2 regions of the Marinobacter sp. UBA2688 genome follow, and region 2 is predicted to be linked to the other one. Evidence: predicted binding sites of a transcription regulator. Region 2 holds the regulator's gene; the other holds the start of a gene.

Region 1 (6,656 bases), on a different contig from region 2:
CGAAGGATTCCCTCATACAGGTTAAAAGACGTATGGGCTAACGCATGTCGGACAACCTTTCCTTCAGTTAAGGAGCCTTCGTACCAGCCAAATGGCTTTATCGTGTTGCTGTCTGTCCTAGGAAGAATCTGTATATCTACGCCGTTTTTTCTTACGAAGATATAGGAAATGTCGGTTGAGTTTGTATTTGCAAGAACAGCCTTGTACATCCGCTGCCTTGATTTTAATGGCACCCACCCTGCAGCTTTTAATGCTTTAATGAAAACTTCAGGACTAGCTAGCCCATAACTCAGGGGAAAGCCTTTGGGCAAAACAAAATTTCCACTATTATCTAGGCTGCATTCATCTTTTCGGCACTCTATCGTCGCACTACATTCCCAGTTTAAATATTTTAAAAGTGAAACTTTCGCTGCTATCATTTGATTATCTGTTTTGCGCACGAGAACTTCGTCACCAGTCTTCAAGTCAGTGCGAAAACATTGAACTGGATACTCCTTGGCTGAATCTGAAAAAGAGACAAATGCAATTATATAGCTCATAAATAACCTCTGCATGCCTCAGCGCTGCATAGCGCCGAATATTAGTCGCCGCTTTAGCATTCAGCCTCAACATAATCGCCAACATCGAGATCCGATCGATCGCAGCGCATTGCGTCAGACTTGCCTTTATCAGAAAGCTGAACAAATGTAATACGCTGAAATGGCTTCTTACTCATACTTTTCCTTTATTGGAAGCTGCAAACCGTGGCCCACATAACGCTTGCAGCATGCGCGCAGGCGCAATGTAGTGGGCGTCGCCGTGCCTGCGCTTGTTAGGAACTATGGCCAGCAGCAACTTTTCTTACACGGCTAAATAACTCCCCTAGATAGAAAAATGCTTTCCGCCATTCGAGAGTTAGCTGATCCGCGCCTATTTCCTCAACAGAAACCTTCAAGCCCTGCTTCCGTTTTGAGGTTGATTTGTGCCTAGCAGCTCGCTCTTGTAACGACATATCTTCCAGACTATGCGACCAATGAGAATGAGCAACCTTGTTTCTAAATGCCTCAAACTCATCCAACTTGCCAGCGGCAAACGCAAATTCTTTGTAAAGCTGATTCTGAGTACCCAGCTCTTTAATCATCAAAGATGATAGAAGTGACATCAATTGCTTGTATGATTGTTCTGAGGTCAGGATCAGCACAGTATCTTTATCAATCTTCAGGAGGTCAGAGATGCAACCCCTTAGTTCGAACTCGATTGAACCCTGAAAGATTACGATCGAACCAATGAGCGCTCTGACCTCTACCGGCACAGCCGAGTGAATACTTCCCTTTTTCCAGTCAGGCTCTTCAATCATCGTCTATTCCTAACAGCTAATTCAACGACAAATGACATTTACCCAAAACGCGCCTATTTCCATGCACCCTAGGTGTCATTGACCATAATTTTCTTTTAGTTTCAATAAATTAAAACATTCAACAACTGACCAGTCTGAAAATAAGCGTCAATGGCCATATTTCACCCAGTACACCTGTTCGCTTATCTAAAATAGATCCTCAACGACTATTCCATATCTTTCATAGAGTTGTCAGCTCATTGGCGCGAAATATACGAAGTTTTGCGACAATTGTCGTATATCTCCGCTTTTCACCGTGAAATAACCCAAAATCAGGCCTAAGATACTGTACAAATAAACAGCATGGAGGCTGAGCCTATGATTTTGGATGTCCCACCAAAGTTGCCAGACAACCCTACCCGCTTCATGAATCAGCTGCGCACACTGGTTTGGCAAAAGAGGTGGAGCAATTTCTATTACACACATGGTTCGCAAAAGAGGCTTTGGAGTTCGCAGCCCGATAGACGACACCTTCTAACTTTCCCAGCGGCTTTCCGGAATGCGCTGTACGTGGATATGCCCGATCAGGCGAATGGTGGGGCGAATCAGGAATTGGAAACTGCCAATAATGAACAGCCAAATGGCCGCCTTCTCGTGTTCGGGAAACAAAAACAGGATGCTGCCCACCAGAAACCAGATGGCGATCAGGAAATCATTGATGATGCTGAGCACTTCGTAACGGCGCCGTATAACCAGTTCTTCATGGCCTAACCGAAAGGTTAGTGGGTTATCTGTACGGTCTTCAGCCATTACACATCCTGTTTCCGGTGGGTTTGGTGAATTATTGCATGTCTTTGTAGGCTGCGTCGGTGCGCGCCGCCATGATGTAATCGTTTTTGTGCAGGCCGCCTATCTTGTGGGTCCACCAGCGTACGGTGACCTTGCCATATTCCAGAAGGATGGCGGGGTGGTGCCCTTCCTCTTCGGCCAGGTCACCCACCTTGTTGGTAAATGCCTGGGCCTGGGCGAAATTCTTGAGCTTGAACACTCGCTGTAACTGTTCCTCCCCGTCCAGCTCAATCTCCTGCCAGTCGGGTACATCTTTACCCAGGGCTTGCTTCTGATCGGCAGTGACTGTGGGAGCATCTGCGCTGCAGGCTTCACAGCTTTGTTTCGTCAGTTCACTCATTTCAACCTCCATGGTTGATGGCTGTACTACTAAGCGTGGGTTCGTTCCGCCACATTATCAACCCACTGCTTGAAATCCTGTCTTTTTCAGAATACTGTATATTTAAACAGTATATAGAGAACTTTCCATGAGCGAGATTCTGAATACGCTGATGCAGGACGACCGTGTGTGGCAGGGTCAGCACCATACCCGCACTGGTCGGCCAACGGAGCCAACCGGTTACCAGGTGCTGGACAACCAGCTCGGCGGTGTTGGCTGGCCCCGTGGGGCGTTGAGTGAGTGCCTGCTGGATGAGCCCGGCATTGGTGAGCTGCACCTGCTGCTACCCCTGATGCAACGGCTTTCTCAGGCAGGTAAGACCGTCTTCTGGCTGAACCCTCCCCATACACCCTACGCCCCTGCCCTGGCCCGCGAAGGGGTCAATCTGGATCAGGTCATACTGATCAACACCGAAGACGATGGCGACTTCCTGTGGACACTGGAAAACTGCCTGCGTTCACCGGTCACCGGCCTGGTGATGGCCTGGCCCGGAAAACTGGCCGCCCGTGACATACGGCGCTTGCAACTGGCCGCGGAGGCCGGCAGCAATGTGTGCGTGCTGTTCCGCGAACGGCGTCATGCCGAACAAAACTCCCCGGCGGCGCTACGCCTGGATCTGACAGCAGGAAGTCAACAGGCGCTCAAGGTCAATGTTCTGAAACGTCGCGGCAGTTGGCCCGGCCAATGTTGCTCCGTAGCCATGGCTCACCGGGCGGATCTGGCCTTCCGGGAAGCCCCCCGGGTGGTCCAGGGCCCCTGGGCCGGCAAGACCGGGTAAGGCGTATCATGCTCTGGCTGTACCTGCATTTTCCTCACCTGTTGCTAGACCATATTCGCCGCTCCCGCGAAAACCAGGGGGCGCTGGCTGTTGTGGAAGGCTCCGGCCAGAAGATTATCCAGGCCTGCCCGGAAGCTTATGCCCAGGGAGTACGCGCTGGCATGCGCCTGAAAACCGCTATCAGCCTGGTTCCGGAGCTGCGTATGCTCAGGGCGGACCACCAACAGGAAGCCCGGATACTGGAAGACCAGGCGCGCTGGCTATACCGGTACGCGGCTCATATCATATTGGTACCCCCGAATGGCCTGTTGGCGGAAGTGGGCAGCCTGCAGCGGCTTTACGGTGGGCTGGCAGCCGTCTGGCAAACGGTGGAACAGGGGCTGGAGGAACGCCAGCTTAACGCCTGGACAGCCATCGGCCACACACCACTGGCCGCCCGGCTGATTGCCCGGGCCGGCAAGGGCGAGTGCACGGCGGACAAAGGCCATATCCTGCGTACACTGGGGCAGATGCCCCTGCTGACGGCAGAGTTCGATGACAAAACCTGTACCCGTCTGCAACGGCTCGGCCTGAACACCCTGGATGAGGTCTTCGCACTGCCTGCCAGTGAACTGGCCCGCCGTCTGTCGCCGGAAACCCTCGCGTATGTGCAGAAGATCCAGGGTAACCGCGCGGACCCACAAACACCCTGGCAACCGCCCCACACCTTTCGCCAGCAGGCGGATTTTGTGCAGGAGATTGAGCAGTCCCAGGGCCTGCTGTTCCCCCTGCAGCGCATTCTGTCAGAACTCGAGGAAGACCTGTGCTGGCGACAGCAGGATACCGACAGCCTGCTGCTGGTCCTGCAGCACCGGCATGAGGAGCCTACCCGCATTCGGGTTCGCACCTCCGGCCCCGAGCATCGGGCCGAAGCATTTCTGAATCTTATCCGCCTACGGTTTGAGCAGCACCCGTTAAGGGCTCCGGTGATCTCATTAGTGCTGTCCGTTAAACGCTTCCTGGGGCGGGAAGTGGCCCCTGGCCAGGATCTTCTGGGTGAAACGCAGGATCTGAACGAAGCCTGGCACACCCTGATCAGCCGTCTGCAGGCACGGCTTGGCGGACATTCATTACGGCAGTTATCGCCGCAGGCGGATCACCGGCCCGAACGGGCCTGGTCGGCCTCCGAAGTGCAGCGGAAAAATCATAGCCGCCTTCCTTCTCCCGACCAGTTACCCCGTCGTCCTTTATGGTTACTCAAAGGGCCACAACCGCTGGCCGAAGCTCCGACCATGTGGTTTTCGGGCCCGGAACGGATCAGTGGAGGTTGGTGGGATGGCCAGCGGGTTCACCGGGATTATTACATTGCCGAGCTGTCCACCGGCCAGCTTGCCTGGGTGTTCCGGGATGTGCGGGATGGCTGGTTTGTGCATGGCTGGTTTGGCTGATGGACAACTTCAGCTATGCCGAACTCTTCTGCTTCAGCAATTTCACCTTCCTGACCGGGGCCTCACATCCCCATGAACTGGCCGAGCAAGCACTGGAGCTGGGCTACTCTGCACTGGCCATCACAGATGCCTGCTCAGTGGCTGGCATTCCTCGGGCCTGGGCCGCACTGAAAGACAGCCCGGTAAAGCTGATCACCGGCAGCTGGTTTGAACTTGACGATGCCCCACCCGGAGCGGCTACTCCCCGCTTCATCCTGCTGGCCCGCACCCGCAAGGGTTATGGTCAGCTTTGCCAGTTGATCACCACTGGCCGACGGCAAGCGGAGAAAGGCCAGTACCGGTTATTCTTCCGGGATATCGAGACCCATTCCCTGGACGATTGTGTGTGCCTGTGGCTGCCACCCTCACCCACCGTTGCAGATGCAGACCAGGCCCTGGCCTGTGGTGAATGGCTTCAGCGCCTGTTCGAGCCGAATCTCTGGATAGCCGCAGCCCGCACTCTTGAATCCGGAGAGGAGCAGCAACTGGCCCGGGCACGCTGGCTGGCAGACCACCTGCGTTGTCCGATAGCCGCCACCGGAGAGGTGCATATGCACAGCCGCGAGCGGCAACCGTTGCAGGATGTGCTCACAGCCCTGCGCAACCACACCAACCTGGAGAACGCCGGCCATTGCCTGTTCCAGAACGGGGAGCGCTACCTTCGACCATTACCGGTTCTTGATCGCCTGTTTCCGGAAGCCTGGCTCAGGGAAACCCTGGTAATTGCTGAGCAATGTACTTTCGAACCGGGTAGCTTGCGGTACGAATACCCACCGGATCTGGTGCCGGCCGGAACATCGCCAGCGGCCTACCTGAAACAACTGACCCACGACGGTGAACGCCGGCGATACCCAAACGGCACGCCACCAAGCGTTCAGAGGCTGATACGCAAGGAACTAAGCCTGATATCAGAGATGAAGTACGAGCACTACTTCCTCACTATCCAGGATATTGTCGCCTTCGCCCGCAGCAAAGGCATTCTGTGCCAGGGCCGCGGGTCGGCTGCCAACTCTGCCGTGTGCTATTGCCTGGGCATCACCGAGGTCAACCCGGCCCGTGTGGAGTTGCTGTTCGAGCGTTTCATATCAAAGGATCGCGGTGAACCACCCGATATTGATGTGGATTTCGAGCATGAACGGCGGGAAGAAGTTATCCAGTACATCTACCGGCGTTACAGCCGGGAACGCGCAGCCCTGGCCGCCACGGTGATCCGCTACCGGCCGCGCAGCGCCATCCGGGATGTGGGCAAAGCCTTGGGTTTTGATCCCGCCATGGTGGAACAGCTTTTGGAAGGCATCGATTGGCGGGACAAGGCCAGCAACTGGCGCCAGCAGATTCTCGACAAACACCTCACCCGCAACCCGAAAGTGGCCGACCAGTTCTTTACCCTGGTGAATACCCTGTTGGGCTTCCCCCGCCACCTGTCCCAGCATGTCGGTGGTTTTGTCATCAGTGCCGGGCCATTGGCCGAGTTGGTACCGGTGGAGAACGCCGCCATGGCGGACCGTACCGTCATACAGTGGGACAAGGACGATCTGGAAAGCCTGGGCCTGATGAAAGTGGACGTGCTTGCCCTGGGCATGCTCACGGCCATCCGCAAGGCCCTGGACCTGATCAGTGAGGAAAAGGGTGCTCCTTTTTCCATGCAGGATATTCCCCTGGAAGATCCCGCCACCTATGCCATGTTGCAAAAAGGCGACAGCATCGGTGTTTTCCAGGTGGAATCCCGTGCCCAGATCAACATGTTGCCGCGTCTGAAACCGGAAAAGTACTACGATCTGGTGATCGAGGTGGCCATCGTCCGCCCCGGCCCTATCCAGGGTGACATGGTTCACCCCTATCTGCGTCGCAAGCATGGCCTGGAGCCGG
Region 2 (6,656 bases):
CGTACACATCTTCCGGGAAGGCCGCGGTACGACGGGTCTGGTACACCGGCATCACAAATTCCGGGCCATATTGCTCAAGCATACGGATGTGTCCGTCGGTCAGCTTGTCGCGATATAGATCCACATTCGCGCCGGTAATAACAAACAGAGGCTCATCCTCGGGAAACGGGTTGGTTTCCACCTGCCCCGGTTTCCAACTAGCGGGCGGCTTGGTTAGCCCACCTGTCCACGCCGGAATGCTGCCAGAGGCATTGCCCTGCCGCTCAGCTCCAACTGGAGTCAGCTCGCTAGCCAGCCGCTGAGCTTCGGATTCACTGACCTTTGCCAACGCAACGCCTGACAACCCAAACAATGCCACTGTAAAACCCGTGACCCATTGGTTCCGCATTCCCTTCTACCTCCAAGGTAACCGATCAACCCATGTGTCATTCGCGGTTTGGCATGCCTACGCCGGAAACAACAACAGGCGATCAAATGTTATTCAATCGGGGCGCCTTTTTGCCAAATTCAAACGACCGTTTCAAGTGAATCTTTGTAGTTTCTTGTCAAAACCACCAAACCAACGGTGGGAGGAGAAATTCACAATGAAAAATGTTATAGTTGGCGATTAATTCATCGCACAGCAGTGAACCGCTCTCAGGTACTACCATGGCTTCGCAGTGGCATTCATTGGTTTCCCAGAAAATATTCCTGGCTCGCAACCTGTTGGGGCAGCTGGAGCACAGCGACACCGTTCCAACGAAAGAAGCCCTGCTGCAAGGCAGCATAGAGCTAGGGCTGAGGGCTCGAAAACTGACGCTGGTAATGATCGCCAGGGTGTATCAGCACAAACATAGCCAGCCTGATGACCTTGAGGCACTGGATGAGCTGATCGGAACCCACAGCCCGGAAATGACAGAACTGGAGCAGCTGGCCAGTGACGGGCGGAGTTGGTGGAGTCATCTCGAGCAGCTTGAGCGTCATCAGGGCAATCCCCCGGTGACCCGAAAAACGGTCAGCAATGAAAACGTGATTGCGGTTGCAGCTAACACCGGCCCGGATCGCTCAAAGCAGGCTCTGGAAACCACTCTGGGCGCGATGAAACACTTTATCGATATCCTCGAGGATCGGCACAGCGAATGGTAATGAACCACGGCGTTGCCGGACCCAACAGGAATGAACTGAAAGGCTAACTTAATGTCACCATCGTTTTTCGAGATTGTACAACTGAGCAACGGAGACTATGCGCTTCGCCGCATCGACGACGACAGTGCACCACTGGTCCAGATATCATTTTCGACGGAAGCCAGGGAGATGATGGAAGACCGGGACATGAACGTGGCCAAGGCCATGATTGCAGCCGGTATTGAGGCCGTCGGTAACGTTGCCCATGATATCGACTGGGAAGACGAAGAGCCGGACACTCAGGACATCCGGCCCTCCTACACACTTCATTGACGATCAGCGCTGGCGCAGCACCACACCATGACTGTTACCCCGAGCCGAAGCCTGCTCCAGTGACGCGAGCGCTTCGCGCCCGAGCTTGTGGGTCCACATGACCACAGCGTGACAGGTGCCTGCGCTCAGTGCTCGCTCGGCAAGCTCCCCGGCTGGGTAGTCAGGAGTAGACCTCAACACCAACAGTTCGCCTGCAACGATGCCACGCATGGTCTGCCACTTACTGACAAGGCTTTGGGGCGGATCAATCCAGGCTAACCAACGCTTCTCCTGATTCAACTGCGTAAGCATCGGTAGCAATAGCTGGAAGTTCTCAACCTGCCCTTCGGGCAAAATGATTTCGGTCACATTGCCTGCCGGTTTGGCTGGGCGACTCCTGACAGCAGGCGCCCTGACGGTATCATGGTCGCTCATACCGGCAACCTCTGAACCGACAAACCTGCCGCCTCCGTGAGCATAAGCCAGATTCTGATTAAAGCTGAGTTGTTCCATGATAAGCCTCACCTGCCGTTAAGCCGCGCCCGCGGTGTTCAACACTCAACGAAACACAGCCGGATATGTCCGGACACCCTGGGGGTGTCAGTGAAGGTCCGAGCGCCGTATGACCCCGACGCCGAGCCCCTCAATGAAGAGTTCCTGTTCTGTCAGATCCACTTCTATGGGTTCGAATTCCTCGTTCTCGGCGATCAAGTACACTTTCGAGCCTTCCTTACGGAACCGTTTGACCGTGACTTCCTCACCTACCCTCGCCACAACCACTTGTCCGTTGTGCACATCGTGGGTGCGGTGCACCGCCAACAGGTCGCCGTCAAGGATGCCAATGTCCTTCATGCTCATGCCGCGTACCCTGAGCAAATAATCCGCCGAGGGCGAGAAAAATTCAGGCTGCAGGGTGCAATGGTCTTCGATATGCTCCTGGGCCAATATGGGGCTACCGGCCGCCACCTGACCGATCACTGGCAAACCAAGGTCAGCCTCTACATCGGGAAGACGTATTCCCCGGCTGGCTCCCGGCACCATCTCGATGGCGCCTTTTCGGGCCAGTGCCCGCAGATGTTCTTCTGCGGCATTGGCGGAACGAAACCCAAGTTCCGCCGCGATTTCTGCACGGGTCGGCGGATACCCGGTCTCGTCAAGGTAGCGACGAATAATATCCAGTACCTGTGTCTGCCTAGCTGTCAGCTTCATTTAGGTTGCCCCGGTTAGCCCTGTTTTTATATACAGTTATTTGACTATATACAGTGTTTTATCCAGTGTAAACCCTGTAAACGCAATTTTTCCTTGAGCCGCACTGGGTGGCCGTCCACCGCGCCCTGACGTATGACTGTGTTAAGGTAATCACAACCAAAATAGGGAGTCGCCTGAATGAGCAACAGATGTAGGTTACCGGACATCCTCAAGACGGATGATGGCAAGGAACGCAGAGTTGGCGTTGAAATTGAGTTGTCCGGCCTCGGTTACGAAGATCTCGTCTCGCTGTCCGCAAAACTGCTGGGAGGTACCGGAAAGTCTGTTGCGCGCTATGTGTCCGAGGTTGAAACGGAACTCGGTGACTTTACCATCGAACTGGATTCGGACCCGATAAAGGACCTTGATCTGGCCGACGAGCGTCTTCCCGAGTCCGTCAGGGAACTTGGCGGCCAGGCCATGAGCGTGATCGACGCAGCCGCCGAGAAAATCGTGCCCCTGGAGATCGTCAGCCCTCCGCTGGCTTTCAGTAAGCTGGAACGCATAGAGACACTTTGCGATGAGCTGCGAAGAGCAGGCGCACTCGGCAGCCGGGAGGCGCTCTATTATGCCTTTGGTTTGCAATTGAACCCGGAGCTACCGGACCTCAGAGCCACAACGCTGGTGCGCTACCTGCGGGCCTTCGCTGCGCTCTACGAGTGGCTGAAGGCACGCCACCAGATCGATTTCAGCCGTAAGCTGACCAGCTACATTGAGCCCTGGAGCAGCACCTACATTGACCTTCTGATTTCAGAGGATTATGCGCCGGACATGGAGCAATTAATGCGGGACTACCTGCATTACAATCCAACCCGCAACAAGGCCCTGGACCTGCTCCCGCTGTTCGCACACCTGAACAGCGATTTGCTCGCAGAATATGTGGAGGATGAGCGCATCAAAAGCCGGCCAACGCTGCATTACCGGCTACCCGACTGCGACATTGATAACCCTGACTGGCATTTTTCCACGGTTTGGAATGACTGGATTGTGCTGGAACAACTGGTGGCCAACGCTGATGACTTATCGAAACTGGTTACGGAGTTTCGCAACAGTCGCAAACTGAGCCTCCATAACCTGACCCACAGCTGGTTAGACACGTCTGACCAGTGGCTTCGGTCCGGGAACTATGTCTGAAAGCCCGGTAGATAAGCCTGAACATCCGGGCCTTACGATTGGCATCAGCGGCCCGGCACGCCGCAGCCTCGCCCACCGGCTGATCACCTTCGCGCTGCGCCTCCACGGTGCGCGAACCCATTTTATCCGCCCGGGTTCGAAGGTGGACGTCTCGTTGCTCGACGGCCTTGTGCTCTCCGGTGGTACCCACGTGCACCCTTCGCGGTACGGCCAGACTCCTCAGGTAACCGCCCGGTATGACGTGCGCCGCGACGAAACCGATGTTCGTCTGCTGTCCCGTGCAGAAGAATTGAACATCCCGGTACTGGGTATCTGCCGCGGCGCCCAGTTTATCAATATTTTCCGCGGCGGATCTTTGTGCCAGAACGTGACACCTCTGCGGGTGAACACCCGCCACCGGCCGTTACTGTTACCGCTACAGACTGTTCGGGTCGTCAGTGACAGCCGCCTGGGAGAGGTGATGCGCAGCCCGGTGATTGGCGCGAACCGCATCCACAGCCAGAGCATCAAAAAACTGGGCACACATCTCCGCGTTGTCGCCGTGGACAACGACTCGTTTGTGCAAGCGATAGAAAATACACGTGGGCAATGGCTAATGGGCATCCAGTGGCACCCGGAGTACCTGCTTTATCATGGCGGCCACCGGCGGATTTTCAGCCATTTCGTGCAGGCTGCGGAAGACAGGAAGCTGATTCGGCTGGATGAACCTGTCGAAGCCGCCGGAGAAGATGATGAGAATACCGCTCAAAATGGCAGATAACGCTGCAACACGGCCTTAATTTCACGAATTTCCCGAGCGTCGTCGGGCAGAGCCGTCAAATAACGGGCCGCCCACTCTTTCAGTTGCTCGCGGGTGGTCACATAATGGGGGTCGCTCCCGGTCAGCCTGAACAGGATATCACGCTCCCGGGGCGTCAACCTGACCTGATTCTCGTGCAATAACATGGAGATCCAACTATGTTCCACAACGTCCATCGATACCTGCTGGCCTCCACGGCCCTGATTCTGTTTCCCCTGGGCGCATCAGCAGCAGAAGTCAGCCTGAGCGGTCAAGCCTCAGTCAAGTATACGCCAGACAGCGCACGGCTGCAGTTCACCGCCCGCGCCGAGCACAAGCTTCCCGAGACGGCCACTGAGGAAGTCAACGAGCAGATGGAGAAGTGGCGGGAGAGCATCGAGGACTTCCGCGACCGGCTCAAATCCTACAGCGACGCCTCGTTGAACCTTTACAGCCGTTCGATTCCATCACCAGAGCGTCACGAGGAGCCCCGACGAGTGGCCGTGGCTTCACAAACGGTCAGCTTCACCATCGATGACCTCTCTCTGCTCAACCCGATTCTTGCACAGGCGCAATCACTGGGTATGGACTACAACGTCGGTCCCCATCAGTTTTTTCATTCCGATGAAGTCGGTTTACGTAAACAGGCCCTGGCGGGCGCCATTGCAGATGCGAAATCACGCTGCGAATTTGTTGCCCGGGAACTGGACAAACAGTGCGGAGAGGTGATGACCATTAACGTCGATGGTGGCCATCAACCCCCGATGCCAATGATGGCGGAAATGCGAGGCGCCTCGGACGCTGTCTCAGCGGTCGGTTCCCGTGAACTTGAGGCCCGGGTTAGCGCGACTTTTGAACTAGAGTAAATCACCCGCTCAGAAGTCCCGCGTATAGAATATATCCAGGGAGGCTGCCAGGCCACTGGCAGCCTCCAGATAGAAGTAACGTCCGATATCGTAACGTAGCGCCACCGTGGTGATGGGCTGGAAGATGCCGACACCGTAGCGGATGCTGAGTTCATCCGTCAGGTAACCACTGGCCACTACTGCCGATTCATCCCCTGAGCCTTCCGCCTCCAGCGTCAGATTGCGTATTCCGAATTCCTCGCCAATACCCTGGGTTACCTTGTTAGCCTGAGTCAGCCCCAGCGATATGGCTGCCCTGCTCATTTGCCCCTCATCACCACGACTTTGCGGTGCCCGGCCGAGGATCACATACGAGAGCGCATCGGTCTGAGGCATTTCCGGTTCAGAAAACACTTCGGTCCGGGGCGAGCTCACCGGGCCGCTGAGGCGGATACCGGCCACCACGTTGTCCACACGCCGCACTGCCTCGATGTCCAGGTACGGTTCTGACAGTGGCCCCACAAACACCAGCCTGGCCCGGCGCAGGTCGAGCTCCTGACCGTAGGCCTCATACCGGCCTTCAACAAGCTGCAGGGCACCTCGGGTATCCAGGTTGTTGCCGATACGCAGTGTCCCCTCAAGGTTACCGGTGACACCGAAACCACTAAAGCTGACCTCGTCCTCACCGACCACGACAGTGACGTCCATATTGAGAGTGCGGAGCCCGCCTTCCTTCTCCTCAGCACCGACGATAACCTCGTCCTCGGATACGGACACGGCCTGGGCGGGCAGCTCGCGAATTTCGATCGTGCCCCGAGGTACGTTCAGGTTACCGGAAACCGACAGATCGCCGCCTTCGTAGGCGATAGTGATATCCGGCACCAGCTCCACTTGGGCGTACGGCTCGTAATTGAAGGGCAAACGGTCACCGGTCAGCCGCACTTCCACCGACGGTTCCGCCTCCCAGGCCAACGACCCTTCTATGTTGCCGCTTCCGCGTTCATTGCTACGCCAACGTCCGGACAAATCCGCGCTATATCCTTTCAACTCCAGGCTGACCACCAGATCCTCAAGCGGAATCGGTAACCGTGGATCGGCAATGTGACCGCCAGAGAGCGCAAGCTCTCCGTTTACAGCTGGCTTCATTAGCGGCCCAGACAGCGTCCCCTCGCCATTGAGCTCTCCCTCAACAACCTCCAGCCCGGCAAATATGCCAGCCATGGCGATATCCAGGC

The links. The regulator LexA, encoded in region 2, represses DNA repair genes until DNA is damaged. The targets are predictions, from matches to a motif close to CTGTNTNNNNANACAG.
Region 1: imuA (translesion DNA synthesis-associated protein ImuA) is a predicted target of LexA. The motif match lies at 2,599-2,614, and genes of this name have one in related genera.

The regions. Positions count from the first base shown of each region.
Region 1 covers NZ_DELU01000010.1:425,023-431,678, forward strand. Annotated here, with positions in the region: gene B3M52_RS06705 (hypothetical protein) at 1-539, opposite strand, end outside; gene B3M52_RS06710 (hypothetical protein) at 812-1,336, opposite strand; gene B3M52_RS06715 (YrhK family protein) at 1,850-2,125, opposite strand; gene B3M52_RS06720 (4a-hydroxytetrahydrobiopterin dehydratase) at 2,157-2,504, opposite strand; gene imuA (translesion DNA synthesis-associated protein ImuA) at 2,632-3,321, shown strand; gene B3M52_RS06730 (Y-family DNA polymerase) at 3,330-4,748, shown strand; gene B3M52_RS06735 (error-prone DNA polymerase) at 4,748-6,656, shown strand, end outside.
Region 2 covers NZ_DELU01000021.1:15,750-22,405, reverse strand. Annotated here, with positions in the region: gene B3M52_RS09535 (DUF1329 domain-containing protein) at 1-388, opposite strand, end outside; gene B3M52_RS09530 (DUF6586 family protein) at 649-1,125, shown strand; gene B3M52_RS09525 (hypothetical protein) at 1,177-1,437, shown strand; gene B3M52_RS09520 (cell division inhibitor SulA) at 1,441-1,851, opposite strand; gene lexA (transcriptional repressor LexA) at 2,017-2,625, opposite strand; gene B3M52_RS09510 (amidoligase family protein) at 2,803-3,798, shown strand; gene B3M52_RS09505 (gamma-glutamyl-gamma-aminobutyrate hydrolase family protein) at 3,791-4,558, shown strand; gene B3M52_RS09500 (hypothetical protein) at 4,543-4,773, opposite strand; gene B3M52_RS09495 (SIMPL domain-containing protein) at 4,756-5,442, shown strand; gene B3M52_RS09490 (translocation/assembly module TamB domain-containing protein) at 5,452-6,656, opposite strand, start outside.